Regions from separate parts of the Nonomuraea sp. NPDC050022 genome, predicted to be linked through region 3. Evidence: riboswitches for the same ligand, from Rfam matches in the RefSeq annotation. Region 3 holds a riboswitch; each other region holds the start of a gene.
The links. Region 3 has a riboswitch for cyclic di-AMP ahead of ACIBO2_RS13525 (hypothetical protein). Riboswitches for the same ligand answer to the same signal wherever they lie in the genome.

Region 1 (7,023 bases), on a different contig from region 3:
ACGCTGATCGGCCTGCGGCTGATCTACAACCGGAACACCACATGAACAAGCGGCCCCCCGCTCGGGTGAGGGGGCCGCTTGCGTTCGTGGACTGTCTCTACCTGGCCGGTTACTCGGACTCGCCGGTGTACAGGTAGCCCCAGCTGCCGCAGTTGCGCGGGTAGGAGCCGTGCAGGTCGATCTGGCAGACCTTCACGCGGAGGCTGGAGACGTCGTCGCTGTCGAAGGAGAAGCGCTTGAAGGCCGGGTAGCCGCAGTACTTCTTGGTGTAGACCGTCGACCAGTTGTCGTCGAAGTCGCTGGCCTGGAACTTCACGTACGCGCACTTGCCGCCCTCGTCGTAGCTGCGGTTGTCCAGGTCCCAGAGCTTGCCCTTGACGGTGATCGTGTTCGACTCGTGGTCGTCGTCGGCCCAATCCACGCTGACCCAGCCGGAGGCCTTGGCCTGGTAGTGCTGCGAGTAGGCCGGACCCCAGGAGTCGGAGTCCGCGGTGCTGGCGCTGGCGGCCGAGGGCAGCGCTAAGGCCAGCGCGCTCGTGGCGGCGACGGCGGCGAGGCCGGTCGCGAGCTTCTTCATCATGATCTCTCCTTGAGCTCCCCCTGGGCCGGCGCCTTGCCGGTTCCCCCCTGAGCTCGATGTGTCATTGGTACGGGAGAGCTCTTGCAGCCACCCTGCAGAGAGGTGACGAGCCCTTGCAGTTCGCCATATCCCCTACTCTTTGATGCTGTGAGCGACGAACTTCCCGAGCAGATGCGCATCCGGAGGGAGAAGCTCGACCGCCTTCGCAGTGAGGGCGTCGATCCTTACCCGGTGACCTTTCCCCGCACGGCGACCAACGCGGAGGTCAGGGAGAAATACCAGGCCCTCGACCCGGACACCGCGACCGGTGACAAGGTCGGCGTCGCGGGCCGCGTCATGCTCAACCGTGTGGGCGGCAAACTCTGCTTCGCCACACTCCGCGACGGCAGCGGCGACCTGCAGGTGATGATCTCGCTCGACAAGGTCGGCGAGGAGTCGCTGGCGGCCTGGAAGCGCGACGTCGACCTGGGTGACCACGTGGGCGTGGAGGGCGAGGTCATCACCTCCCGCCGGGGCGAGCTGTCGATCCTGGCCGACCGCTGGCAGATCACCGCCAAGTGCCTGCGCCCGCTGCCGGAGAAGCACGTCGGCCTCACCGACCCCGAGGCCCGCGTACGCCAGCGCTACGTCGACCTCATCGTCAACGACGAGGCCCGGGAGATGGCCCGCGTCCGCAGCGCCACGGTGCGCGCGGTGCGCGACTTCTGGCACGAGGAGGGCTACCTCGAGGTCGAGACGCCCATGCTGCAGCCGATCCACGGTGGCGCGGCGGCCCGGCCGTTCAAGACCCACATCAACGCGTACAACATGGAGCTCTACCTTCGCATCGCGATCGAGCTCTACCTGAAGCGGCTCGTGGTCGGCGGCATCGAGAAGGTCTTCGAGATCAACCGCAACTTCCGCAACGAGGGCGCGGACTCCACGCACAACCCCGAGTTCACCATGATCGAGGCGTACGGCACCTACCTCGACTACAACGACATGGCCGACCTGACCCAGCGGATGTACCAGAAGGCCGTCGTGGCCGCCCTGGGCACCTCTGTGGTCGTCCATGACGGCGTCGAGGTGGACCTGGGCATCCCCGAGTGGCCGCGCATCACCCTGTACGGGGCGGTGTCCGAGGCGCTCGGCGAGGAGATCACCACCGAGACCCCGCTGGAGCAGGTCCGGAAACTCGCCGACGGCCGCGAGATCCACTGGGACCCGAAGTGGGGCCAGGGCAAGCTCGTCCAGGAGATCTTCGAGGCCCTCGTCGAGCACACGCTCATCCAGCCGACGTTCGTCATGGACTATCCGCTGGAGACCTCCCCGCTGACCCGCCAGCACCGCGACAACCCGCTGCTGACCGAGAAGTGGGACCTCATCGGGTTCGGCACGGAGCTGGGCACCGCCTACTCCGAACTCGTCGACCCGGTCGAGCAGCGCCGGCGCCTGGTGGAGCAGTCGCTGCTGGCCGCCGGGGGCGACCCGGAGGCCATGCAGCTCGACGAGGACTTCCTGCAGGCGCTGGAGTACGCCATGCCGCCCACGGGTGGCATGGGAGCCGGGATCGACCGGATGATCATGGCCTTCACCGGCAAGAGCATCCGGGAAACGATCTTGTTCCCGCTGGTCAAGCCGACCAACTGACCCGCCTGCCGCCGAAGGGTGTCGGCCCGGCTCCCACGCCGGGCCGTACCGGCCGCTGTCGGGTTGACAGCGGCCCGATCTCCTGCGGCGAGTAGGAGAACGCGGGCGGCGAAGTTCGCCGGCCCCTAAACGCGGGGAGCGGACATCTCCTGGCCGCCTGCGCCGAGTGGCTTCTCCCTCTGGCGCATGAACCGTTCATGGTCTTTGGCGGGCGCTGCCGACTCGGCCGCGCAAGGGTACAAATGGGTGCCCCAAGCAGCTACATTTCCGATATTTCGCATATTGAATGCGAAGAATATTCGCGTTCCCTGGATTCGGCGCCCAGCAGGTCCGCGGTGCTCGTGGGGAGCGGGGCTGGAGCCGTTGTAAGGACGGCTGTGATCCCTCATCGGGCCCCGAAGTGTGCCGACATATGGCGAGTACTTCACATACCGCCGATCATGTCAATGGCGATGGTCAGAGGGCGGTATTCGCTGGCTTGACGACCTTTCCAGAATGCGTTTACCGTCTGCGAGACGAGCTGCAGCTCTGCTCGGACATAGACGTCTCGAGTTCTGCTGTTGGGGGGAGGGCTCCCGATGTATGTGCTCACTGAGAGCGTCGAGCTTAGCCACGCGGATCTGGCGTTGCTGGCGGAGCTTGCCAAGGGGGTCACGGTTGATCGGGTTGGCAGACGACTGGATATCAGCGGGCGCACGGTACGCCGGAGACTTCGGGGTATCTGCGACCGCATCGGCGTCGCCACCGCGATCGAGGCCGTGGCCTGGGCCGCCCGTCGCCAGCTCATCTGACCGCTCGACCGGCCCAGCCGCCCGGGCCCCAGCTGTCAGAGTGCTTGTCGTGGTGTCCGGAGGTCAGTCGGCGATGCGTACGGCGCCCGCGAACGGACGGCGGGCGATGGACGCGATACGTACGACGTCGCCGGTCTGCGGCGCGTGGACCATCATGCCGCCGCCGATGTAGATGCCGACGTGGTGCAGGTCGCCATAGAAGAAGACCAGGTCGCCGGCGCGCAGCTCCTCCTTGGAGATGTGCCGTCCGGCCGTCCACTGGTCGCCGGTGTAGTGCGGCAGTGAGATGCCCACCCGCTGGTAGGCCGCCATCACGAGGCCGGAGCAGTCGTACGAGGTCGGCCCCTCGGCGCCCCAGACGTACGGCTTGAGCTGCTGCGTGAGCGCCCACCTGGCAGCCGTGGCCGCCTTGCCGGCGCCGATGACCGGCAGGTCGACCCGCGTGGCCCGGGTGCCGGGACGGCCCGCCTCGCCGATCGCCCGCTTGAAGAGGCTGCTCTCGACTTTGGCGACGAGCTTGGTGATCTTGTCGCGCTTGGTGCCGAGGCCCTCGACGATCTTCTCGACCTCGTCGATGCGCGTCTTGGCGCTGGCCCTGGCCTGCTCGGCGGCCTGCCTGGCCGTGGTCACCTGGTTGACCTCGAAGCCCTGCTGCTGCTCCAGCGCGTAGGTGGTGGCCGCCCGGTCGAGGAAGCTCTCAGGGTCGTCGGAGGTGCCGAATGCCAGCGCCTGACCGAAGCCGCCGCTGATGTAGGCGTTCTGGGCCAGCAGCGCGGCCTTGGCGTGTTTGGCGGCCAGATCGGCCTCACTGGTGGACAGCGTCTTCTGGGCCGCCTCAGCCGACTTCCTGGCTTTCTTGAGCTTCTCCCGCTGGCCGTTGAACTCCTCGCTCAGCGTCTCGATCTGGGTGTGGAGCTCCTCGGCCTGCTCGGACAGGTCCTTCAGCGAGGGCTTGGGATCGGCGACGGCGGAGCCGACGGGTATGGCGAAGAGGAGGGTGGCGATGGTCGCCGCGATGACACCCAACCGGGTGGGGACCTTCCGGAGCTCCGGAGAGCGGGCGTGAGCGCCCGCCGGCTTCCCCCCGCGATCGCGAGTCTGCTTCACCAACCAGCTCCTCTCATCGGCGCCTACCGGGTTAGCTGACGGGTTCGGGCCGGAGCAGCCCTACCGAACGACTCGCTCGGATTCACCCCATGGGTGGTGGCGTCGGGATGAGGTCGCCACCGGCGGGTCCCCGGCTCCCCTTACGGGGATTGGGCGCGTCTCCACGCTGGCTCGCGTGGGTGACATCGTCGCTGGACACTAGTGCACTCCGGGTTCGTGCTCAACCAGAACTGCCAAGTCTGTAGAGGTTTCGCAACCGAAGGGTCACGAGGTGGTCTCGCGCCTGTCGGTGCTGAACAAACTTTATGTCCTTTTTGCACCAAGTTCGTCAAGGCATGGAAGCCTATCGGCCAAGGGCATCCCGCATCGTGCTCGATCGACCACGAGATGTCATGAGATGGGAGAGACGTCAGAGTTAGGGGGAGGCCGTAATCGGATCTGTACGCTGGAGACCCATGGAGCAGGTCGCCGAAGTGACAGTCCCGGACACGGAAGTCGTCGTCCGGCGTGCCCGCACGCCGGATGTCAGGACGATCCGTCTCCTGGTCGACACCTACGCGGGCGCCGGGCCCCGGCTTCTGGAGAAGGCCACCGTCACTCTGTACGAGGATGTGCAGGAGTTCTGGATCGCCGAGCGCGGCGGCCAAGTGGTCGGCTGTGGCGCGCTGCACGTGCTTTGGGAGGATCTCGCGGAGATTCGCACGGTGGCCGTCGATCCGGAGTTCCGAGGCTTCGGAATCGGGCACCGGATCGTCTCTTCCTTGATCAAAACGGCCCGGGAACTCGGCCTGCGCCGGGTTTTCTGTCTGACTTTTGAGGTGGATTTTTTCGCGAGGCATGGATTCCGCCCCGTACAGGGCACCCCGGTCTCACCCGAGGTCTATGCGGAGCTGCTGGCCTCGTACGACGAGGGTGTCGCCGAGTTCCTCGACCTCGAACACGTCAAGCCCAACACCCTGGGGAACACCCGCATGCTTCTCCACCTGACATCGGGTGACGCGGACCTTGACTAATGGGAAAGGTGATTGTTGATACCTATGTCGATACGTTGGGCAGCACAGGCATGTGTCCTGACACGTGCCACATGCGCACTCGAAGCGAGGTGACACGGTGAGCACCGGACAGCCGCCGTATCCACAGGACGAATCCGGCGAGAACTCTGCGCCTGGCGGATCTGAATACGGACATCACAACGCGGGCCGTCCCTATGGCGAGCCCGACCCGGATGCGACGGTCGTTGGCTACCGGGCGGACGACGCCTACGGTCAGCAACCCAACTACGGGCAACAGCAGCCGGGCTACGGCCAACAGCCGCAGTACGGTCAGCAGCAGCAGCCGGGCTACGGCCAGCAGTCGCAGCAACCGCAGTACGGACAGCAGCCGCAGTACGGGCAGCAGCCGCAGTACGGGCAGCAGCCCGGCTACGGCCAGCAACCGGAATACGGCCAGCAGCAGCCCGGATACGGTCAGCAACCCGGATACGGTCAGCAGCAGGCTTCGGGTCAGCAACCCGAGTACGGCCAGCCCAACTACGGTCAGCAGCCGCAATCGCAACCCGGTTACGGTCAGCAACCGCAATCCCAGCCTGGTTACGGCCAGCAGCCCGGTTACGGGCAGCAGCCGTCCCAGCCGGGCTACGGTCAGCAGCAGCCGTCGCAACCCGGCTACGGCCAGCAGCAGTACGGCCAGCAGCCCCCGTCGGGCCAGCAGCCCGGCTATGGGCAGCAACCCGGTTACGGGCAGCAGCAGCCGTCCCAGCCGGGCTATGGCCAGCAGCAGCCGTCGCAACCCGGCTACGGCCAGCAGCAGTACGGCCAGCCGGACTACGGTCAGCAGCAGCAGTACGGTCAGCCTGGCTACGGTCAGCAGCCCCAGTACGGCCAACAGCCCGGCTACGGGCAGCCGCAGCCACATGGGGTGCAACCGCCCGGCGCCCCGGCCCCGCTCGCCGAGTGGTGGCAGCGGCTCGTGGCGAGGATCATCGACGGTGTCATCTTCGGCATCGCGAACTGGGTGATCGGTCTCGTTTTCGGGGCCATCCTGCTCGCCGGCTACAACTCCGCGACCGGCACGACGACCGGTCTGCTGGGGCCGACCGCCTACGGCATCGTGGTGGCCATCGTGATGACGGCGGTGTATGTCGCCTACGAGTTCTTCATGACCAAGATGAGCGGCCAGACGGTCGGCAAGATGGTCATGGGGATCAAGATCGTGCCGACGGGCACCATGCTGCCTCCGGGCGGCCTGCCGAACGACGTGGCGCTCAAGCGGGCCGGTGGCACGTGGGGCGGATACATCCTCGGCTTCATCCCGTGGGTCGGGGCGCTGCTCGGCGGGATCGTCGTCGCGCTGAACGGCGCCTCCCAGCTCTGGGACAAGCCGCTGCAGCAGACGTTCGCCGACAAGTTCAGCAACACGGTGGTAGTGAAGATCAAGTAGTCTTCGCGGACGCGAAACAGAGGCTGGCCACCGGTCGGCCTCTGTTTTGTATGTGCGGGCGGCAGCAAAATGGGTAGCGGTCGGTTCGCCGAAGGGGCGAGGTGGGTTATGACCGGGTTGCCGCCGTGGAGTGACGCCGTCCCCGCGGAATGGTGGGAACGCCTGGCCGCCCGGCTCATTGAAGCCCTCGTCTTCGGTGTCTTCTATTACATTCTGTTCGTCGCGCTGTGGGGCGGCTTCCGAACTGTCGGGTTGCTGGAGACGTTCGACGGCCGGCTGCCCGGCGTGTTCGCCTGGCTGCTCGGTGGGCTGGGATATACGGTCTATGACTGGGCCGCGCATTCCATGAGCGGCCGTACGTTCGGCAAGGCGATCATGAAGATTCGCCTCGAACCGAGCGGCCTTCGGCGCGGTGCTCTGCTGAAACGGGCCCTGGTCTATCCGGGAGCGGCGATGGTCATGGGCATTCCGGTGCTC
Region 2 (7,023 bases), on a different contig from region 3:
ACCTGCGGCTCCGGCGCGTCGGCCGTCACGCCGAAGACGTACGTCTCGTGGTCGGTCACGTGGTACTCGGCCAGCACCAGACGAGCCATGGCCTCGGTCCCCTCTGGCCCGTCCTGTGAAGGGCCCGGAGTCAGCAGCGCGGTGATGCCGTTCCAGCCGAGGCGTTCTGCCCGGCGCATCGACACGTACTCGGGAGTCAGCTCGGCGAGCTGGTTTTCCAGCCGGTGCAGGCGCGACAGGTTCTGCCTGTAGGCCGTCAGCAGCGCCGCGTCCGCCGATCCACCGGCCCGCAGGCCCGCCTCCTGCGCACGCAGGAGGCGGCGGGTCTCGGCCTCCTCGGCGAGGATCGTCGCCGGTGCGCCGGGTGGTGTGGCCAGGGCGGTCCAGGCCAGCCTGCGTACGAGCTCCTGACCGCGCGCGGCGTCCGCCCATTCGAGTGCGCCCGCCCTGTCGCCCAGGTGGAGCGAGAGCCGTACCAGCATGCCGGGGGCGTCGAGACGGGACTCGCTGAAGTAGGTGACGGCGTCCGTCTCGTCGAGCAGCGCCCGCCTGGCGTCCCCCATCGCCTCCGCCGCGGCCAGGTAGGCCACGCGCGCCTGCGCGTAGTCCTCCTCCAGCATGCTGATCTCCGCCAGCAGGACGCGCGTCTGGTAGACGGTGTGCGGGTCGGCGAGCGTCTCAGCTTCCCGCAGCGCCTCCTGCAGGTGGTGGCGCGCGAGAGGGAGGTCGTCCTGGTCGCGCGCCAGCACCCCCAGGTCGCAGAGGGTGGCCACGACCGCGCGCCGGTAGCCCGCCCCGCGCTGGATGTCCAGCGCCCGTTCATGCACGCGGCGGGCCTCGTCGTACTGCCGGGCGAGCTGGAACAGCGACGCTATGGCACCGAGGTCGTCGGAGACGCCCAGCTCGGCGCCGATCTCCAGATTGATCGTCAGGGAGGTGGTGAAGCATTCCATGGCCTCGCGGTGCCGCCCGCCCGTGTCCAGCAAACGGCCCACGTTGTGCGTGGCGGCCGCCTCGCCCTCCCTGTCTCCCGCCGCGCGGTAGGCCTCGGCCGCCTGCCTGGCCAGCCGTTCCGCCGGTGCCGGTTCATTGAGCAGCTCGTGGACGAGGCCCAGAGTGAGCAGCGTGTGCCCGAGCAGCGCCGGGTCGGCGCAGTCGCGGGCCGCGGGCTCGATGCCGGCGAGCAGCCCGCGCGCCTCGGTGAGACGCCCCTGGTCCTTGACCGCGACGGCGAGGTTGACGGCGGCGCGTACGGTGCCCTCGCGTGAACCGGCCCGCCTGAACAGCTCCACGGCCCTGCGGTGGGACTCCTCGGCCGCGTCGAGTTGCCCGAGGTCACGCTGCACCAGGCCGAGGGTGTCCAGGGTGCTCGCGTACTGCTCCGCTGCCCCAGGGCTATCCCCCAGCAGCTCACAGGCCTGGACCAGCGCCCGCAACGCCTCCTGACCGCGCCCCGCCTTCAGCAACGCCAGCCCGAGCCACTGCCGCAGCGCGGACCTGATGAGCGGATCGGCGCGCCTGCCGTCGGCGAGCCTGCACGCCTGCCGGTATTCGCGAGCCGCGTCCTGCGGCCGCCCGCGCGCCAGGCGCCGCCGCGCACGGGCCAGGTTGGGCGTCCAGGGGTCGCCGGTCCGGACACGCAAACGCCTTGGCATGGCCCTCCGCGCTGGTTCTTCCGCCGCCACGCAGAAGCTATCCCCACCGGATCGCTCTGAGAAGGGCGAGATACGCATTCGTGATCGGGCGTGAACAGCGGCGTTCGCGGGGAAATCCCTCCGGTGGGTGACAAGCGGGCGTTACCTGATCACGACCTGCCGATCCGGCCGCCGAGGCGAGCCGACCGGGTATCAGCGTGGGCACGGCTGTTCGTCTCGGCCACGCCGTAGGCACTCGGGGACGGCGGCACCGCGGTCACCGCCTGGCAGTTCTCCGAGCTGGGCCGCTCCAGGGTCTTCCTCGAACTGCTCGGCGAGCGGCTGCCACCGCCCGCCGAGGGATCCGCCGCCAAGCGTGAGGCGTATGACACCTATGTCCGGCTCCGTGACCTGTCGGACCTCGAGAGCCCCGGCGCGGCCCAGGCCGTGCGGAAGGCTCACGACGAGTGGCACGCGGCGTGCGCCGAACTCGCCGCGCAGGGCGGTGCCGCAGGCGAGTACGCCGCCCTCCGGCTCGGGCGCCCGATCGAGTACGACGAGCTGCGCCGGCTGCTGGGCACGGCCGGCGAGGTCGTGCCCGGATCATGATCAGTTAGACGCCCGGCGAGGAAGGCCCGCTCAACCTCGTTGTCGGTCAGCTCCAGCGCCTGCCGGTACGCGGTCGCCGCCTCGTCCGTACGGCCGAGGCGCCGAAGCAGGTCCGCCTTGATCGCCGGCAGGTACTGGTACCGGGAGAGCCGGCCATCCTGCTCCAGCGCCTCCACCAGCGTCAGTGCGAGCGCCGGTCCATGGAGCATCGACACCGGCACGGTCCGGTTCAGCGCCACCACCGGTGACGGCCAGAGCGCCAGCAGCCTGTCGTACAGTGCCACGATCTGTGGCCAGTCCGTCTGCTCGTACGACGGCGCCTGGGCGTACAGCAGGGCGATCGCCGCCTGCAGCAGGTAGCGCCCCGCGCGGCCGCCGCGCGGCCCGGCCACGATCAGCTCATGCGCCTCGGCCAGCGCGCCGCGGTCCCACAGAGAGCGGTCCTGCTCCTCAAGCCGCAGCAGCCGGCCGTCGGCGCCCGTCCGGGTCGCGCGCCGGGCGTCGGTGACCAGCAGGTGGAGCACGCCGAGTACGGCTGCCAGCCGGTCCGGCAGCTCCGCCGGGCGCGGCACCCGATAGGGGATGCGGGCGACGGAGATCTTCTTCTTCGCCCGGGTGATGCGGGCGGCCATCGTCTGCTCCGACACCAGCAGCGCCCGGGCGACGTCCGGGGTCGGCAGCCCGCACACCAGCCGCAGCGTGAGCGCGAGCCGCGCTTCCTGCGCGAGTGCGGGGTGGCAGCAGGTGAAGATGAGCCGCAGCCGTTCGTCGGGTACGGCATCCTCCAGTTCCACCGCGTCCGCCTCGTCGCGGTCCGCCAGTCTGTGCGGCGCGAGCTCTTCGGACTCCACCAGCAATGGCAGTTTCGACCGGAAGGTCCGCTCGCGGCGGATCGCGTCCATCGCCCGGCGCTTGGCCGTGGTGGTGAGCCACGCCGCGGGGTTGGCGGGGATACCATCGCGTTCCCAGGCCGACAGCGCCGCGGCGTACGCCTCCTGTACGCACTCCTCGGCCAGGTCCAGGTCCTGCGCGACGCGCACGGTCGCGGCGAGCACGAAAGCCCACTCGCGCCGATGCGCGGCGGCCACCGCCTGTCCCGCGCCCGCCCGTCCCACCTCCGTTTGGCCCGCGCCCGCCTGGCCGCGTCCGCCTGGCCCGCGTCCGTTTGGCCCGCGCCCGCCGCGGCCGTCATCGGGCGGTGGGTGCGATGCCGCCTGCGACGGGACGTACCTCGACGCCGCCACGACCCCACTGGACGGCGGGGTTACGACGCGCCAGGTCCAGGGCGGCGTCCAGGTCGGGGGCCTCGATGACGCAGACGCCGGCGATGACTTCCTTGGCGTCGATGAAGGGCCCGTCGGTGACCACGTCGCCGCGCAACGAGGTGGCGGTGTCGGCGGACCGCAGCGCGTACGCCGCGATCATGGCGCCGGAGTCGAGGAGGTCGTCGGCGTGCCGCTGGCTCGCCGCCTGCTGCTCGGGGGTGTAGTCGCCGGCTCCGGCGTCGTCGAAGATGAGGATCGCGTACTGGGCCACGAGGGTCTCCTTGGCTGTCTGTCCGGTCGGTACGCCTCTACGTCGGACGGGCGAGGCGAATTCGACAGACCGTACGCCAACCTTTCCAGACGCGCCCTGGCGCGACTTCAACAAGGCACCCCCGCTACTTGACGGATCGACGAGCGGGCCGGGCTGGGCATGGCGATGTCATTGCGATGGAATTACCCAGGTCAGGGGTGCGTTGTACCCATCTGTGCGCCTGGCCTAGACAGTGAGCATCCCTCTGGCCGCGCCGCCAAAGTCCGAGTACGGACGTCATACCCATCACATGCATCACAGGAAATCACCTGTGACCGCTGAACCCGCCTGTGCGCGGGACCGGGGACCCATGTCTCGATCGGGGCTAATCGGCACGTCAACGTGCCGTAGGGCAGCTTCCACGCCCGAGCCCGTCAGCTAACCCGGTAAGCGGAATGGAAGCAAGGAGCAATCACCATCATCCGCATCCCCAAGATCAACTATGCCAAGATCGCGCTCGGCGCGACCCTCACCGCCGCCGCCCTCGGCGCCCACACCGCGGCGAACGCCGCCACGGCTCCCACCGGGCACACTCCCATCGCGGCTCAGGCCGCCCCCGCCTCCGCGCAGGGCGGCAGGAACGGCGAGGCCCAGGTGAACGTCACCGCCCAGCAGGTCCTGAACCTGGCCAAGGCCCAGGTCGGCACGTCCGAGGACGCCAACGGCGGCGGCACGAAGTTCCAGAAGTGGTACATGAACTCAGCCCGCGCCGCCGAGACCGTCCAGCGTGACGGCGGCAGCAGGCAGGACTACCTGAACGCCGCCTGGTGCTCGATGTTCGTCTCCTGGGTCGGCGAGGAGACCGGCGCCCGCTCCCAGGTCGGCTGGGACGCCTACACCGTCGCCCACGCCAAGTGGTTCGCCGCCAACCACCGCTGGGGCACCATGGCCAAGCCCGGCGCCGTGGTCTTCTACTCCTGGAGCGGCAGCAAGGACCTGAGCTCCATCAGCCACGTCGGCTTCGTGGTCAAGGACAACGGTGACGGCACGATCTCCACGATCGAGGGCAACACCGGCAACGGCAAGGTCGAGCAGCGTGTTCGTCCCACCTCCCAGGTCGTCGGCTACGGCTACCCGCGCTACGCCGCCTGACAGCTGTTCTGACGCGTCTGGCACCCCCCGAACGGCGTCCCCGGAGCGGTGCGCCGACACCGGAGGTGGAAAGATCGTCGCATGCCGATCGATCCCCACCTGCTCGCCGTTTTCACCGCGACCACCATCGTCGCTCTGATCACCCCCGGACCGGACATGCTGTTCGTGCTGGGATGCGGTCTGCGGGGTGGGCCCCGCGCCGGGCTGCTGGCCACGGTCGGCGTCATCACTGGTGACGCGTTGTACATAGCCGCGGCCGCCGCCGGGCTCGCCGTGCTGCTGACGACGTTCCCGGTCGTGTTCACGGTGCTACGGCTCGCCGGCGCCGCCTACCTGATCTACCTCGGCGTCCAGATGATCCGCAACCGCAAGAACAGCCAGGCCGACGATCCGGCCAGCCGCGGAATGTCCGGCCGGCGTGCCTTCCTCAACGGCGTGGTCTCCTCCATGGCCAATCCGCAGACGTTCACGTTCATGGTCGCCTTCCTGCCCCAGTTCATCGATCCCGGGGCGGGGCCGATCTGGCTGCAGTTCGCCGTCCTCGGCGCCATCCTGATCGTCCTGGAGTTCCTGGCCGACGCGACGGTCGGCGTGCTGGCCGGGCGGATCGGCGGCTGGCTGCGCGGCCGTCAGGCGGTGCGCCGCCGGATCGACGCCGCGACCGGGAGCGTGTTCATCGGTCTGGGCGTCACCCTCGCGGCCGAACGCTGACCGACTGCGGCACGGTCAGCGGTTGAGCAACGCTGTCACGGTAACCGCGGTCGAATAGCGCCAAAGGTCGGCCGAACCCCCGATGTGCATCCAAGCCCCGGCTCGGCGAGCCGGGGCTTTGTCACGTCGCGTCGCATGCCGAACCCCTTCTGGCCGACGGCCCGGCCGTGCCTGGCAAGTCCCCCCGGTCTTCGATTCCCTTGCGATGGCCTCTTGACGTGGGCCGATGTGCATGAGGTACATTCCTCGGCAATAGTCTGGGAAGTTCCCAGATGGTAAGGGAGTCCCACGTGGAACAGCGAGGGGGAAGCCCTCAGCTGCTGCGCCGGATCAACGACCGCGCGGCGCTGCTGGCTCTGCTCGATCGAGGGCCGCTGACCCGGTTGGAGCTGGAATCACACATCGGCCTGTCGAAACCGGCGACAGCCGACCTCCTGCTTCGGCTGGCGGAAAGTGGTCACGTACGGCGCGCGGGGCTCCGGGAGGGCGGTAAAGGGCCGCGCGCGCAACGCTGGGCGGTCAACGGCGCGCTGGCCTACGTGGCGGCGGTCGACCTCACCCCGCGCGCGCTGGACATAGCGGTGTCCGACATCTGTGGGGAGATCGTCGCCGAGCACCGATACCGTCCCGGCGAGGAGGCGGACCTCGACGTCGAGGATCTGTGCCGCGCGGTCTCGGCCGCCACGGCCGAGGTCGGCCTGACCACTGGGCAACTACGCAGGGTCGTCGTGGGAGTGCCCGGTTCTGTGGACGCGCGCACCGGGCACCTGGGCTTCGCCCCGCATCTGCCGCCCTGGCAGGGCTTCGACGTCCTGGATCGGCTGTCAGGATCGCTCGCCACGTCGGTGGCCGTCGAGAACGACGTCAACCTGGTCGCCCTCGACGAGATGGCGGTCGGCCAAGCCGTCGGGGTCGACGACTTCGTGCTGATCTGGATGGGGCGCGGGATCGGTGCCGCGGTGGTCTCGGGCGGGCGTTTGTTACGGGGCGCGTCCGGTGGTGCCGGCGAGATCGACTGGATGCCCTGCCCGCCCTCCGGCGTGGGCGGTGGCCGGCGCATCGGTGACGTGCTCGGCATCAGGGCGGTGATGGAACTGGCCCACGCGCACGGGCTCGCCGGAGACGATCTGGAGAAGCTTCTCGCGCAGGATCTCGACACGGACCCTGTCGCCCGGTCGGCCTTCCTCCGTGACCTGGCGCGCCGGGTGGCGCTGGCCGTGGCGGGTGTGGTGTCCGTGGTCGATCCCGAACTGGTGGTTCTCACAGGCGACGTCGGCAGGGCCGGCGGCAGCGTCCTGTGCGGCCTGGTCACCGAGGAACTGGGCGAACTCGTCCTTCCCCGGCCAACGATTCAACCAAGCCTGCTGACCGGTAACCCGGTTCGCTCAGGCGCGCTGCGGCT
Region 3 (7,023 bases):
GGAGACGTATGCGCATCGAGGTGACGCCCGACGGTCCCTACGTGGTGACCGGATCGGTCCCCATGGCCAGGCAGGTCATCGGCGGCGACGCGATGGGCCAGTCGACGGAGTGGATCCAGGGCGAGGACTATCCGGTCGCGGAGTCGTACGAGCTCTGCCGTTGCGGCCGTTCGCAGAACAAGCCCTACTGCGACGGCAGTCACGAGCGGGTGCGGTTCGACGGCACCGAGACCGCCTCGCGGCGGTCATACCTGGGGCAGGCGGAGGAGCAAATCGGGCCCGAGTTGGCGCTCACCGACGCGCCCGCGTTCTGTGCTTTCGCCCGCTTCTGCGATGCGGACGGGCAGGTATGGAAGCTCCTCAAGATCCCCGGACAGGGCGAGACCGCCGCGCGGCAGGCCGCGCACTGCCCGTCAGGCCGGCTCACCGCCTGGGCGTCCCGCTCGCCGATCGAGCCCGAGCTGCCGCCGTCCATTGGCATCGTCGAGGACGAGGTGGCGGGCGTGGGCGGGCCGATCTGGGTACGCGGCGGCATTCCGGTCACCTCGGCCGACGGCGAGGACTATGAGGTACGCAACCGGGTCACGCTCTGCAGGTGCGGAAACTCGAGGAACAAGCCGTTCTGCGATGGCTCGCACGTGACCATCCGTTTTGCCGGCGCCTGACCCCGGTTCGACTTCACTTCCGCGGCCTGGGGAGGATGGGTTCATGAACACACGATCTATTGGCCAGACCCGTGTCGGCGCCATCGGGCTCGGTGCCATGCCCATGTCCGTAGCCGGGCACATGCCCGACGAAGCCCAGTCGATCAAGACCATCCACGCGGCGCTCGACGCGGGAGTCACCCTCATCGACACCGCTGACGCCTACACGCCGTCGGCCGACCAGGTGGGTCACAACGAGCGGATCGTGGCCAAGGCCCTGGCGAGCTGGAGCGGCGACACCGGTGACGTGCTCGTGGCCACCAAGGGCGGCCACACCCGGGTAGAGGGCGGTGGGTGGCAGGTCAACGGCCGGCCGGACTACTTGGCCGAGGCGTGCGAGCGCTCCTTGAAGGCGCTGGGGGTGGAGGCGATCGGGCTCTATCAGCATCACCGGCCCGACCCCGCCGTGCCGTACGAGGAGACGCTCGGCGGCCTGCGGGACCTGCTCGACGCGGGGAAGATCCTGATGGCGGGCATCTCCAACGCCAATCCGGAGCAGATCAGGCTCGCCCACGAGATCCTGGGTGGGCGGCTGGCCAGTGTGCAGAACGAGTACTCGCCGAAGTTCCGGTCCAGCGAGCCGGAGATCGACGTGTGCGCGGAGCTCGGGGTGGCGTTCCTGCCGTGGTCGCCGCTGGGCGGCATCAGCTCGGCGTCCGAGCTCGGCGGCAAGCACACGGCGTTCGGCACGGTGGCGGCGGCGCGGGGCGTGTCGCCGCAGCAGGTCTGCCTGGCCTGGGAGCTGGCGCGCAGTCCGGTGGTGATCCCCATCCCCGGGGCGAGCAGGCCGGAGAGCATCGTCGACTCGGCCGCCGCGGCCGACCTCGTCCTCACCGCCGAGGAGCTGTCCCTGCTTTCTTAGCTGGACGCTTTCTTAACTGGACGCTTTCCTAGCTGCACGCTTTCCTAGCTCTACTGCAAGTGGGCTGGGGCCGGCTGGTCGGTCGGCTCCAGCCCGCGCAGCTCGGCCAGGGTCTCGTCGGCCCAGGCGAGCGCCGAGCGGCCCTGCGTGAGGCCGAGATTGAGCGCGTGCCTGCCGAGCCTCGACCCGTCCTCGGGTTTGCACTCCAGGACGGCCAGCCGCTGCTGGAACCCCGCCCTGATGCGCTCGACCACCGCGATCGCCGACTCCTTGTCGAGCAGCGGAAGCAGGAACGCCTGGAGGGCCACCTCGCTGCGTATCGCACCGACCGGTTCGTGCTCGACCAGCCAGGAGCGCACCTGCTCCGCGCCCTCGGGCGTGATCGCGTACAGCTTCCGTCCGCGCGCCCCCTCCGACTCGACCGCCACCAGCCCGTCGGCGGCCATCTTCACCAGCTCCGGGTAGATCTGCGTGTGCCCGGCCTGCCAGACGTGATTGAGCGACCGCTCGAAGGATTTCGCCAGGTCGTAGCCGCTGGCCGGCCCCTTGGCGTCGAGGAGCCCGAGCAGCGCGATCCGTAGGGACATGTCGGCAAGCATAGCAATGGGTTGACATGTCAATCCTTACATGTCACTCTCCACACGTGAATACTGACACGAAGCGCGGAGGCGATGGCCTCCTGCTGGTCGCCGTGCTCGGCGGCATGTTCTTGGGAATGCTCGACCAGACGATCGTCGGTACGGCCCTGCCGCGGATCATCACGGAGCTGGGCGGCGTCGATCTCTACACCTGGGTCGTCACGGCCTACCTGCTGACCTCGACCGTTACCGTGCCCCTCTATGGAAGGCTGTCGGACCAGCACGGCAGGAAGCCGCTGCTGTTGATCGGCATGTCCGTGTTCCTCCTGGGCTCGGCGTTGTGCGGGGTGGCGCAGGACATGACGCAGCTCATCCTGTTCCGCGCGTTGCAGGGCTTGGGCGCGGGCGCGCTGCTGCCGTTGTCGATCGCCCTGGTGCTCGAACTGTTCCCGCCGGAGAAGGGCGGGGCGCGGGTGCAGGGCGCGATGGGCGGGGTGATGGCGCTCAGCTACCTCGCCGGGCCGTTCCTGGGCGGGCTCTTCACCGACCACGCGAGCTGGCGCTGGGCCTTTTATGTGAACGTGCCGATCGGCCTGGCGCTGATCGCGATCATCGTGCTGCGTCTGCCGCGACTGCCGGGGCACGGCGGCGGGCGGCCCGACTACCTGGGCATCGGGGTCTTCACGGTGGCCATCAGCGCGCTGCTCATCGGCCTGACCGAGAAGGGACTCGACGGCCACACGTGGACCAGCGTGCCGGTGATCGGGCCGATCGTGCTGGCTCTGGTGTCGCTCGTGGTGTTCGTGGTGGTGGAGTTGCGGGCCGAGGCGCCCATCGTGCCCATGCACCTGTTCCGGAACCGTACGTACACGCTGGTCAACGTGACCTCCTTCTTCACCGCCTTCTGCATGTTCGCCGGTGTGGTGTTCCTGCCGCGCTACTTCCAGGAGGCGCTCGGCGCCAGCGCCACCGAGTCGGGGCTGCGGATCTACCCGCTGACCCTGGCCATGGTGGTGGGCAGCATGGTCGTGGGCGCGCTGATCAGCCGGACGCGCGTCTACAAGCCGTGGCTGGTGGCGGCGCCGTTCCTGCTGGTCGTGGGCACGCTGCTGTGCGCCGGTCTGACGCTGGACACGCCGCCCTGGGTGCTCGTCGGGTGGATGGCGCTGATCGGTCTCGGCATGGGCCCGATGCTCTCCGGCCTGACCGTGGCCGTGTCGGACTCGGTGCCGCCCCAGTACATGGGTACGGCCTCGGCCAACCTGACGTTCTTCCGCCAGATCGGCGGCTCGGTCGCCCTGGCGCTGGCCGGCACCGCCTACACCTCCGTCATCGCCACCGAGACGCCGCTGCACGGGCTGGCCGCCGCGCACGCCTCGGCAGCGGCCCTGGTCATCCCCTCGCTGGGGGTCGCGGGCGCCCTCGTGGCGCTGGTCGCCCTGATCGCCATGCCCGGTACGCGTATCGACCGGGAAACCCCCCAGCCCAAGGTCGAGGCCAGTTTCGCGTCCTGAGCGCCGTCATGCGAAGCTGTCCTTGTCCCCAACACCAGGAGGTCCTCATGGCGGAAACACCGGAGCCGGAAGTCGACGAAACTCCCGAGGACGAGATGAAGCGCAAGTTCCGCGAGGCGCTGGAGCGCAAGCGTAACCAGCATGCCGACTCGAGCGCGGGTGGCAGGGGCAACGACCCTTCCAAGATTCACGGCGCTCACGGGCCCGCCGCCAGCAAGCGTTCTTTCAGGCGGAAGAGCGGCGGTTGACCTGAGCTTTTCTGGGGGTACGGCATGCCGTACCCCCTTTTTTCTTGACCCTCTAGGTAGATCTTCGCCCGTTTCATGGGCTTATGTTTGCCTTTGTCCGGTTCGGTACCTATAGTTCATGGAGTTACCAGCCGGTGACTTTGGGGCTTCAACAGGGGAGTACCAACCGGCAGGCGCCGAATCCCGCTCGCGGGAACCGGGGAACCAATGTTCCTTAGGGGTGAATCCGACCGCGGTCGGTAGGGCATCTCCACGTCCGAACCCGTCAGCTAACCCGGTAGGCGAGATGGAGAGGACACCTACCGCATGCGTAACCCCCGCGTCGTGCCGCCAGCCCGCGTGTTGTCGTCCGCTGACTGACCGGCACCTTCCCCCCGCTCTTCCACGCTCCGCGTAGCGCCCGTTTGGCGTTTTGCCCGGCTACGCCCACCTTTCGCGAGCGCAATCCCCTTGTTCCCGTATAAAGGACTTTGCTACTTCATGTCTGTTCGATCTGCCATGCTCACCGCCGCCGTCGTCGGTGCGATCTCCATCGGCGCAGGCACCGCCGCACACGCCGACACCGGCAGCGACAAGAAGGTCCTGCTCAAGGGCAAGACCACCGCGTCCTACTTCTGGGACGACTCCTCCGGCCGCGCCGGGGACACCGGGCTGCCGGCCAGTGGCAAGCCCATGCAGAAGGGGCTCGCCGCCAGCCCGAGCTGGCCGCTCATGACCGAGGGCTACGTCGTCTACAAGGGCAAGAAGATGCCCTTCTTCGTCGGCGACCGCGGCCCGGGCGTGCCGTCCTCCAGCGGCGTCATGCTCGACCTCGACGCCAAGACTTTCGCCGCCCTGACCGGTGGCAGCTTCAACTCCAGCACGCTGGGCGTGGACGGCAACGGGGGCGCGGGCCACATCAAGATCGACTACGTCATCACCAAGTGGGGCAGTGGCCCGGGCAAGAAGAACTACCCGCAGCCCTTCTCCACCGGTGCGTACGCCGTAGTGGACCACAACCCCGCCAAGCCCCCGAAGATCGTGGCCGAGGGCGACAAGCCCGCCGCGGTCAAGCCCGCTCCGGCCAAGGCCGTGCCGGTGGCTGCCAAGAAGGCCGGCAAGGCCGAGGACAAGGCTGAGAACAAGGTTGTCGAGTCGAACGCCATCGGTGGCGCCGCCGCGGCGGTCGCGCTGGCGATGTTCGGCGGCTCGACGGTCGGCCGCGAGCGGATCCGCAAGCTCGTCCGGCGCTGACGGCCGTTAGGTCCGAAGACGGTCTTGCTGACGGCCGTCAGGTCCGGAGCCGACGGCCTTGATGGTCGTCGACTTCGGAGCTGACGGTCTTTGCGTCGCGGGAAACAGAATGTCATTCTGACCTCGTGACCACGCTTGCAGCCGCGAACGGCATCGAGATCGCGTACGAGTCCTTCGGCTCACCCGGCGGACGTCCCCTGCTCCTCATCATGGGGCTCGGCGCCCAGCTCATCCACTGGGACGACGAGCTCTGCGAGCTCCTGGCGGAGCAGGGCCATCACGTCGTCAGATTCGACAACCGTGACTCCGGACTCTCCACGCACCTACACGACGAGGGCGTTCCCACACTGGGGACGTCCTCTTCGTATCTGCTGGATGACATGGCCGACGACGCGGCCGGGCTGATGGACGTCCTCGGCTGGCCCGCCGCCCACGTCGTGGGCGCCTCGATGGGCGGGATGATCGCCCAGACGCTCGCCATCCGGCACCCCGAACGGGTGCTGACCCTTACCTCGATCATGTCGACTCCCGGTCCGGACGTGGCCCCGCCCACGCCGGAGGCCAGCGCGGTGCTGCTCGCCGCGCCCCCGACCGATCGGGACGCCGTGCTCGCCCAGTCCTTGAGGACCTGGGCGGTGATCGGCTCGCCAGGCTTCGACATGGACCGGGAACGCATTCTCCGGCTGTCCGGCCAGGCGTACGACCGGTGCTTCGACCCGCCGGGCACGACCCGGCAGCTGGCCGCGATCATGGCCTCCGGTGACCGCACGGAGCGGCTCGGCACGCTGGGGATCCCCGCCCTGGTCATCCATGGCGAGGCCGACGCTCTCGTTCCAGTCGCCGCCGGCCACGCCACGGCGGCGGCGATTCCGGGCGCCACGCTGCTGACGTTCCCCGGTATGGGCCACGACCTGCCCCGGCCGCTCTGGCCGGACATCGTCGGCGCCATCACCAAGCTCACCACGAGCTGACGTACCAAGGATCAGGCCGGTCAGGGGTCGGTCGTTCAAGGACCGGGCTGTTCAAGGACCAGGCTGGTCAGGGATCGGTGGAGGTCGGTGGCTCGTGTCCGCCGCGCCCGGACGCGAGCCACCGGGTCTCTCAGATCTCCAGCTTCTCCTCGATCCCGCGGAGCTGGTGCCGGGCCAGTGCCAGGTTGGCCCGTGCCCGGTCCAGGGCGAGATAGAGGAAGAGCCCCTTGCCGCCGCGGCCGGTGATCGGCCGGATGATGTGGTACTGGCCGCCTAGCGTGATCAGGATGTCCTCGATGGAGTCCTTGAGCCCCAGCGAGTCCATCGTGCGCAGCTTGGCCTTGACCACCTCCGTGTTCCCCGCCGCGGCGACCTGGAGATCCAGGTCCTTGGAGCCGCCGAGTGCCCCCAGCGCCATGCCGCTGCCGTGATCGACGATCACCGCGCCGATGGAGCCGTCGATCGTCATCATCTCCTTGAGAGAGACGTCCATGCTGGCCATGCCTTCCTCCGTTCAAGCTCAGTGGATCCGTGCTGAGATGGCGGCCACGCTGGCCGCCGTCTTGCGCCCCTCCAGCCGGAGCAGCCCGAGATTGGTGCCGGGCTCAGCCAGGACTGCGAGGACGATGGTGGGGCCCGCCGCGTAGAAGGCGGCGAAGCCGGCGGTGCCGGAGATGAGCGTCTCCTCCAGTACGCCCTGGCCCGTCATGATCGTCATTCGCCTGCTCAGCGCGAGCAGCGCCGCGGACAGTGCGGCGACCTGCTCGCCACTGCCGTCGGCGTTGTCGCAGGCGATGCTCATGCCGTCGACCGTGCAGGCGACGCTCCCGCTGATGTCCGGAGTGCGCTCGCGCAGGAGAACCATCTCCCTGAGCACCTCTTCACGCAGCTCCACCGGTGGCCTCCTTTGCGG
Region 4 (7,023 bases), on a different contig from region 3:
GGGCCGGTCCTGAGATGACCGTTGCCAGGCTCATCAAGCCCATGATCACTCCCACCGCCCGTGGATCGGCCGCCGAGGCGATGCCCGTGCGCCGCCGCAGCATGCCCAGCAGCAGGAACAGCAGGATCGCGCCGAACGCGGCGCCCAGCCCGCCCACCAGCGTGCCGACCAGCACGTCCCCGTACTTGGCGTGGCCCAGCTCGTGCGCCACGACCAGCTCGACCTCGGACTGCGGGGCCCGCAGCAGCGTGTCGTACACGACGATCCGGCGCGTGGCGCCGAAGCCCGAGACGTAGGCGTTGAGCGCGTTCGTCCGGCGGGAGGCGTCGGCGATCAGCACGTCCTCGACCGGGACATGGGCGCGCTCGGCCAGCATCATCAGGTTCGCCCTGAGCGCGCCCCCCGGCATCGGCCGGAAGTCGTTGAACAGCGGCTCGAACACGACCGGATACACGAACGAGGCCACCAAGGTGAACGCGAACGCGCCCGCGGCGGCCGGGATCCACCAGCGCCGCAGCCACCTGGCCAGCGCCACCACGACCAGCACCATGATGGACTGCAGCACCACGCTCACGGCCAGGCTCTTGAGCCGGTCGCCGGTCCAGCCGGCCCAGTCCTGCGTGGACAGGCCGTAGTCGCGCAACTGCACCTCGTACCAGATGCCCAGGGGCCACCTGATCGCCTCGACGATCGCGGTCAGCACCACCACCCCGAGCACGACCCGCACCCACCACGGGCCGCGCAGCTTACCCAGCAGCTTGGCGCCGAACGGCGTGAGCACGAGCAGCCCCGCGAACAGCACTGTCAGCCCGAGCGACAAATATCCGGGCAGGCTCGTGGCCGCGTCGAAGGCGGCGGCCCTGGCGATCTCGGCGGCACTGAAGTCGCGCGCCGGGTCCGGCGTCACCGTGGGGGTGCCCGAGGGCATCACCCGCCAGGGCGTCGTGAACGCCACCACGGCCAGGATCACCGCACCGAGCACGACCAGCGCCCAACCGGCACCGGCCCGGCCGAACCCGACGTCCCCACCGTCCGCGACCCAGCCGCTGGACACGGCGCGGTCACTTGGCGCGGCACGGTCGTCTGCCCCGGCACGGTCGTCCGGCGCGGCACGGCCGTCCGGCGCGGCGCCCTCGCCTGAGGTGGCGGACTCGCTTGATGCGTCGTCGTCAGGCGGCATGTCGTCGGTGCCCTGCAGATCGTCCATCCGCGTTCCCCTTACGCAAGCTGGTCCCGCACGTAGTCGCGCCACCGTGCCGTCAGCGTCCCTGCCGAGAGCCCGAGCCTGGTGAGCCCTCGGTCGATGCCACCCGTCTGGGCATCACGGTAGAGCCTCACCAGAGTTCCCTCACCGAACCGCGCGGCGATGAAGCGACACGCCAGCCACGCCTCCTGGTAGGCCCGTGCCAGGCGTGCGGGCTCCCGGCTGGATGGTGCGAATGCCGCAGGCCCTGGCAATTCGCCCGGCAAGTGCCCGGCCCGCACCTCGGCGGCCAACTCGGCGGCGGCCACCCGGACCGGCAACCCCGCGTCCTGGTAGCCCACGTAGTCGGCGAACCCCTCATAGAGCCACACCGGCAACCGCTTCGTCCCGGCCGCGACGTGGGTGAGCTCGTGAGTGAGCACGATGTCCCGCCCGGTGGGGGTCAGCCGGGCGAAGTTCTCGGGCACCACGACCACTCTCCCGCCATCGGCCACCGCCGCCAGCCCGTCGACACTCCCCACCCCGGCCACCCGAGCAGCCTCGGCCGCCGAGCCGGGCACGAGCACCACGGGTTGTACGGGGCGTCCGAGCACGGCGGAGACCCGCGACCCGGCGGCATCGGCCCGGCGCGCCAGATCACGAAGCGACTCGGGTGCCGCGCGCTGACCGACGACGACCGAACGCACACCTCGTACGATCTCGGAGCCGTCCCCCCAGAGTCCCCGCGCCTCCGCCGGAAGCTCGCGATCACCGGCCGCCGGGTTGTGGCCGGTCGCGGACTGATCGGGGCTGCCGAAGGGAAGATCGCGATCCGTCGCGGGCCGATCGGGCCCACCGGACGGCCGGCCGCGATCCGTCGCAGACTGATCGGGCCCACCGGTCGACAGGTCGCGAACCGCTGCCGAGGGGCCGTCCGTCCCCGGAGACCGGTGCGGGGCGGCGCTGGCCGAGGCGAGGGCCAGGAGCAGCACCCCCACCCCCAAGACTCGGCGGCTCACCTGCACGGACACGTTCCCCGATCGTAGTCGCCCCGCGCCGCGGACCGGCCGTCGCGCAGAGACCCGGGACGTCGTCGTCGAGAGACCCCGCTCCTCGTCGCGGAGAGACCCGGCTCCTCGTCGCGGAAAGCGCCGGCACGTCGTCGCGGAAAGGCCCGGAACACGCGAAGGTCCCGTCCCAGCTGGGACGGGACCTTCGTGACGGTCTTGCAGGCCAGATCAGGCCGGACTTACAGGCCGGGACGCACCGCGCCCACGAACGACGCCTTGCGCCATTTGTTGAGCTTCTCGACGCGCACCGTCGAACCCGTCCTCGGCGAATGGACCATCTTGCCGTTGCCGACATACATGCCCACATGGCCGAGCCCATAGAAGAACATCAGGTCACCTGGCTTCAGATTCTTCCAGGAGACCTTCTTCTTGATGCGGGCGAACTGGCTGTTCGTCACGCGCGGGATCTTGACGCCGGCCTTCTTCCAGGCGTACTGGACGAGACCGGAGCAGTCGAAGGAACCAGGTCCTGTGGCCCCGTAACTGTACGGGTCACCGATCTGGTCCTTGGCCACGGCGACGGCCGTACGGGCCTTCACCTTTTGCCGAGCGACCGCTGTCTGTTGCGCGACCTTCTTCACGGACCTGACGGCTTTCGCCGCTGTATTGGTCCCGGAAACTTCGGCCGCATCTCGCGTTGTCGCCGCCTGCGCTGTCGGGGCAGGGAGGACCAAACCTCCGGCCGTCACGGTCATCGTGAGCGCTGCGCCACTCAGGGCAATGCGGGACAGACGGGGGTTACTGGGGGAGGTAGACAGGATTTCTCCTTGGAGCTTCCACGAACGCCTACCGGGTTAGCTGACGGATTCGGGCCTGGAAGTCGCCCTACGGCGCAATACGCGCCGATTCACCCCTGATCCCTGGGGCGGGATCGCTGGGTCCCCGGCTCCGTGCCTCCTGGCTGCACGGACTCGGCAGGCCACCGCCACGTAATGACAATGTGGAAAGGCGGTGACCTAACGGATTTCTTATCTGTCCACATCGGGGACCCGATGGAGAGTCGCGACGCCATGGCTTGTTCGCCGCGACGCCAGAAGCTACGCCCTTGAGTAACGAGCTGGCAAAGCCGTCATGGGGTTGTCAGGATCACTCAGAGGTGTCAGTAAAGTCCCCAACCGCAGCTGGAGCGCCGGGTTATGTTATTCAAATGTGACCCTTCTCACACTTGACGACACAGTGATCTGTCAGGTCCCATTTGTCACTCTTGTCACACTGGTCCCGCCGACAACGCGCAAGGCAGTGAATGGTGCCGGCCAATGCGCGGAAGTGGGCAACGCGAGGATCGCCGACGGGCCGAGACCAATGATCGTCCTCACCCGCCGAAGGCGTTCGAGCAGCGTTCAGCCGACCCGGCGCCAGCGGCATCGGCCTGCGCGCCGAGGTCGGGTGACCAGCAAATCGGGGCCAGTTGAACGGCCGGTCGGGTTCCGCTGAACAAGCGACCGGAGCCCGCTGAACAGCCGGTCGAAGCCCGCTGGCCACCGGGCCGAGTTCGTTGACCACCAAGCCGGGGAGCCCCGCGTGGACCGCCAAGCGTCCATCGGCGGACCATCCGGTCCATGGCCACCTGAAGCCACGGACCGGGTCAAGAGGACGCACGTCACGGCGCCCAGCGCGCCCCACCGGAGGAGCGTGTCCCTGGACAGAGCCCAGCCACGGACGGCGCATGGGGCTCACCGTGCTTGCCGTACAGAAAATCAGTGCTTTCCCTCCGGAACAACCTACGGGCGGATAGCTCCGACCAGGGTGCCGCCGTAGGAGGAGAGGGTGACCACCTTGACCACGTCGCCGGTTTGGGGGGCGTGCACGATCTGCCCGTTGCCCGCATAAATGCTGACGTGCCCAAGACCCGAGCTGAAGATCAGGTCGCCCGGCTGCAGGTCCTTCAGATCCACCTTGCGGGCCGACCCCCAGGCCCACTGCTGCCACGTGGTCCGGGGCAGAGACACGCCCCCAGCGCGCCACGACGCCTGCGTGAGGCCCGAGCAGTCCCAGCCGCGCGGTCCCGTGCCGCCGAACACGTACGGCTTGCCCACCTGCGCGTAGGCGAACCTGAGCACCGCGGCCGCGTTGCCGGAGGCCGAGCCGGTGTACTTGATGCCGGTGCTGTTGGGGTCACCGGTCTTGTAGGCGCCGAGCTTGTCCAGCAGCTTCTTCTGCTTCGCGATCAGCTTGCGGACCTCCGAGCGCTCATTCTCGACCCCGTCGCGCTCCTTGTCGGCCGCCCGCAGGGCCGCCTCGGCCTTGTCGCGTTCGTCCTTGAGCCCGCGGTTCTCGCGATCGAAGGCCGCCAGCCGCGCCACCTTCTCCTCCGAGAGCTGCCCCGCGAGCGCCATGCTGCCCAGCAGGCCCGTGGGATCCGGCTGGCCGATCATCGTGGGCCAGGAGGTGGAGTCGGGGCCGCGCGTGTAGGTGTCGACGGCCATGTCGATGACCTGGGCGCGCAGCGTGGCGACCGTCTCAAGCTTGCGCTTGTAGCTGGCGTTCAGCTTTCCGTACTCGCCTTGGGCCGCCTTGTACTTCTCGGTCGCCGTGTTGTAGCGGTCGACGACCTTGTCGGCCTGGTCGTTCAGCTTCTTGAGCTTGGCTTTCGCCTGTTTGATCGTGGGCTTCGGCGCGGCCAGTGCCTCGCTTGTGGGGAAAAGCAGCAGCCCGATCGCGAGTCCCGCGGCCAGTGGCGCCCGGCCAAACCTCACAGTGTCGCCTCCAGGGGAATATATCTGGGGCGAAATGGTACAGAAGTGGCGGGTGTGCTTTCACCCTAACAACCGATTCGTAATCTACGCGCGGCCCAGCCTGCGCAGCAGCAGAGCCGACGGAACCGGTCTGGCTCCCATGCGCCGGACGGACTCGGCCACCTCGCGGTCGGAGGAGACCACCGCCATGGCCCGGCCGGGCGGCTCGGCGCGGACGAGCTGGCGGATCAGGTCGTCGGCGATCTCGCCGGGCGCGCTGAAGAGCACCCGCACGCCGCGCGGCGCCACCACCTGGACGGGTGCGTTGAGCTCGGCGCCGTCGAAGACCACGGTCACCTCGACCCTGGTCTGCGCGACCAGCCCGCCGAGGCCGGTCATCAGCCGGTTGCGCTGGTCGGCCAGGGTCAGCGTGCCGTAGCCGGTCTTGGTCACGTTGTAGCCGTCGATGATCAGGTGCACCTGCGGCAGCGCGAGCAGCTGGTCGAGCAGCTGCGGGTCGTCGTCGGCCAGCGCGCGGGCGGGCACGCCCCTGACACCGGGGCGCTCGCCCGTGAGCGCGGCCACCGAGTCGGCGGGCCTGCTGATCATGGTGGGCAGGGCCAGCTCCCTGCGCAGCCCGGCGGAGGCGTCCTGGAGCGCGTCGAGCAGCACCCTGACGCGGGCGTCCTCGATGCTCCTGCCCTCACGCGCGGCCCGGCGCGAGGCTTCGAGCTGCTTCTCCACATCGGCCAGCCGCTCGCGGAGCCGGCGCAGCTCGGACTCGCCCGCGCTGCCCGCGGCCGTGGCGGCGGACTTGGCGTCGTCGGCCGCGTGCTCCATCTCCTCGGCGCGGCGCACGGCCGCCTTGCTCCGCTCGCGGGCCTCGTGGAGCTTGCGGCGCAGGTCGGAGTTCTCGGCGCGGGCCGCCCTGAGCTGCTCGCGAAGCCGGTCGGACTCGTCCTTGGCGGCGCTCTTCTGGGCGGCGAGCTGCTCGCGCAGCCGGGTCACCACCTCTTCGCGCTCGGTCCCCTCGGCCGCGACCGCCGACTGCTCGAGATCGACCCGGGCGGCCTCGACCATCTCCGCCCAGCCGACGGGTCGCGTCAGATAGGCCGCGGCGGCCACCAGCACGGGGTCGGCGGCGGGTGGCACGTTGCCCTCGATCAGCGAGGCGACGAGCTCGGGCCATCCGGCGGCCACCGACTCGGCGACCACCTCGCGGAACTCTTTGTCGTTCTCCAGCTGGGCGGCGATGGGCGCGCTGCCCAGTTTGGCGCGCTTGCGCGGGTCGAACTTGGCGATGCCGCGCAGCGGCGGCGGAATCGTGGCAGCGGGCATGGACCCGAGGACCTGCGCCGCCAGATCGACGACGTTGAGTCTCACCTGCTCGGGAAGCGGGCGAGACAGACCTTCACCCGCTGAACTCATCCCACGGTCCCTTCGTGACATGCCCTTTCAGACAAGGGTACGGCTGTCGTGTACCTGTCCGTAACGGCAGGTCGGATATGGACAAGCGCTTGTTAGGGGTATACGACTGGGCCGGGAACCGCGTTCACCCGGTGTTCATCCAGGAGGCCCACCGTGACGGACGAGATGCGCACCTCCACCCGTGACCTGGAGGAACTGCACGATCGGCTGGGAATCTGGCTCAGCGGGCGAGTTGACCGGCCGGTGACGGTGTCCGAGCTGTCGAGGCCGATGGAGAACGGCATGTCCAGCGAAACGCTCTTCTTCACCGCGTCCTGGCCCGGAGAGCGCGTCCGGTGCGTGGCCAGGATGGCGCCCGCCCAGGAAGCGGTGCCCGTCTTCCCTTCCTACGATCTGCGGGCCCAGTTCGAGATCATGCGCTCGGCCAGGGAGAAAGCTGGAATTCCAGCACCCAGGGCCCTCTGGTTCGAGCCAGACCCCGACCCACTGGGCACTCCCTTTTTCATCATGGAACGGGAGGATGGCGACGTACCGCCCGACGTCCTGCCGTACACATTCGAAGGCTGGATGCTCGACGCGGCGCCGGACGATCGGCGCCGGCTGCAGGACGCGACAGTGGCGATCGTGGCCGCGCTGCACGACGCCCCGTTCACCGAGCGGGACCTGG

Region 1: it holds a riboswitch for cyclic di-AMP, as region 3 does, so the genes downstream of both, ACIBO2_RS17315 (NlpC/P60 family protein) here and ACIBO2_RS13525 (hypothetical protein) in region 3, are expected to answer to the same signal.
Region 2: it holds a riboswitch for cyclic di-AMP, as region 3 does, so the genes downstream of both, ACIBO2_RS08295 (CHAP domain-containing protein) here and ACIBO2_RS13525 (hypothetical protein) in region 3, are expected to answer to the same signal.
Region 4: it holds a riboswitch for cyclic di-AMP, as region 3 does, so the genes downstream of both, ACIBO2_RS08000 (C40 family peptidase) here and ACIBO2_RS13525 (hypothetical protein) in region 3, are expected to answer to the same signal.

What each region holds. Positions count from the first base shown of each region.
Region 1 covers NZ_JBITKE010000004.1:166,746-173,768, reverse strand. The annotation lists gene ACIBO2_RS17335 (type III pantothenate kinase) at 1-45, shown strand, start outside; gene ACIBO2_RS17330 (hypothetical protein) at 110-580, opposite strand; gene lysX (bifunctional lysylphosphatidylglycerol synthetase/lysine--tRNA ligase LysX) at 728-2,209, shown strand; gene ACIBO2_RS17320 (LuxR C-terminal-related transcriptional regulator) at 2,788-3,000, shown strand; gene ACIBO2_RS17315 (NlpC/P60 family protein) at 3,064-4,107, opposite strand; cyclic di-AMP (ydaO/yuaA leader) riboswitch at 4,113-4,273, opposite strand; gene ACIBO2_RS17310 (amino-acid N-acetyltransferase) at 4,563-5,120, shown strand; gene ACIBO2_RS17305 (hypothetical protein) at 5,143-6,021, opposite strand; gene ACIBO2_RS17300 (RDD family protein) at 6,025-6,546, shown strand; gene ACIBO2_RS17295 (RDD family protein) at 6,655-7,023, shown strand, end outside.
Region 2 covers NZ_JBITKE010000002.1:383,446-390,468, forward strand. The annotation lists gene ACIBO2_RS08275 (CHAT domain-containing protein) at 1-1,655, opposite strand, end outside; gene ACIBO2_RS08280 (hypothetical protein) at 1,805-2,008, opposite strand; gene ACIBO2_RS08285 (RNA polymerase sigma factor) at 2,093-3,358, opposite strand; gene ACIBO2_RS08290 (YciI family protein) at 3,432-3,779, opposite strand; cyclic di-AMP (ydaO/yuaA leader) riboswitch at 4,085-4,226, shown strand; gene ACIBO2_RS08295 (CHAP domain-containing protein) at 4,413-4,910, shown strand; gene ACIBO2_RS08300 (LysE family translocator) at 4,992-5,621, shown strand; gene ACIBO2_RS08305 (ROK family protein) at 5,912-7,023, shown strand, end outside.
Region 3 covers NZ_JBITKE010000003.1:456,835-463,857, reverse strand. The annotation lists gene ACIBO2_RS13550 (CDGSH iron-sulfur domain-containing protein) at 9-665, shown strand; gene ACIBO2_RS13545 (aldo/keto reductase) at 709-1,566, shown strand; gene ACIBO2_RS13540 (PadR family transcriptional regulator) at 1,617-2,153, opposite strand; gene ACIBO2_RS13535 (MDR family MFS transporter) at 2,210-3,658, shown strand; gene ACIBO2_RS13530 (DUF5302 domain-containing protein) at 3,706-3,906, shown strand; cyclic di-AMP (ydaO/yuaA leader) riboswitch at 4,071-4,205, shown strand; gene ACIBO2_RS13525 (hypothetical protein) at 4,387-5,139, shown strand; gene ACIBO2_RS13520 (alpha/beta hydrolase) at 5,265-6,110, shown strand; gene ACIBO2_RS13515 (hypothetical protein) at 6,241-6,612, opposite strand; gene ACIBO2_RS13510 (roadblock/LC7 domain-containing protein) at 6,631-7,005, opposite strand.
Region 4 covers NZ_JBITKE010000002.1:321,548-328,570, forward strand. The annotation lists gene ACIBO2_RS07990 (M48 family metallopeptidase) at 1-1,207, opposite strand, end outside; gene ACIBO2_RS07995 (hypothetical protein) at 1,219-2,214, opposite strand; gene ACIBO2_RS08000 (C40 family peptidase) at 2,433-2,948, opposite strand; cyclic di-AMP (ydaO/yuaA leader) riboswitch at 3,022-3,180, opposite strand; gene ACIBO2_RS08005 (NlpC/P60 family protein) at 3,975-4,949, opposite strand; gene ACIBO2_RS08010 (NYN domain-containing protein) at 5,034-6,311, opposite strand; gene ACIBO2_RS08015 (phosphotransferase family protein) at 6,510-7,023, shown strand, end outside.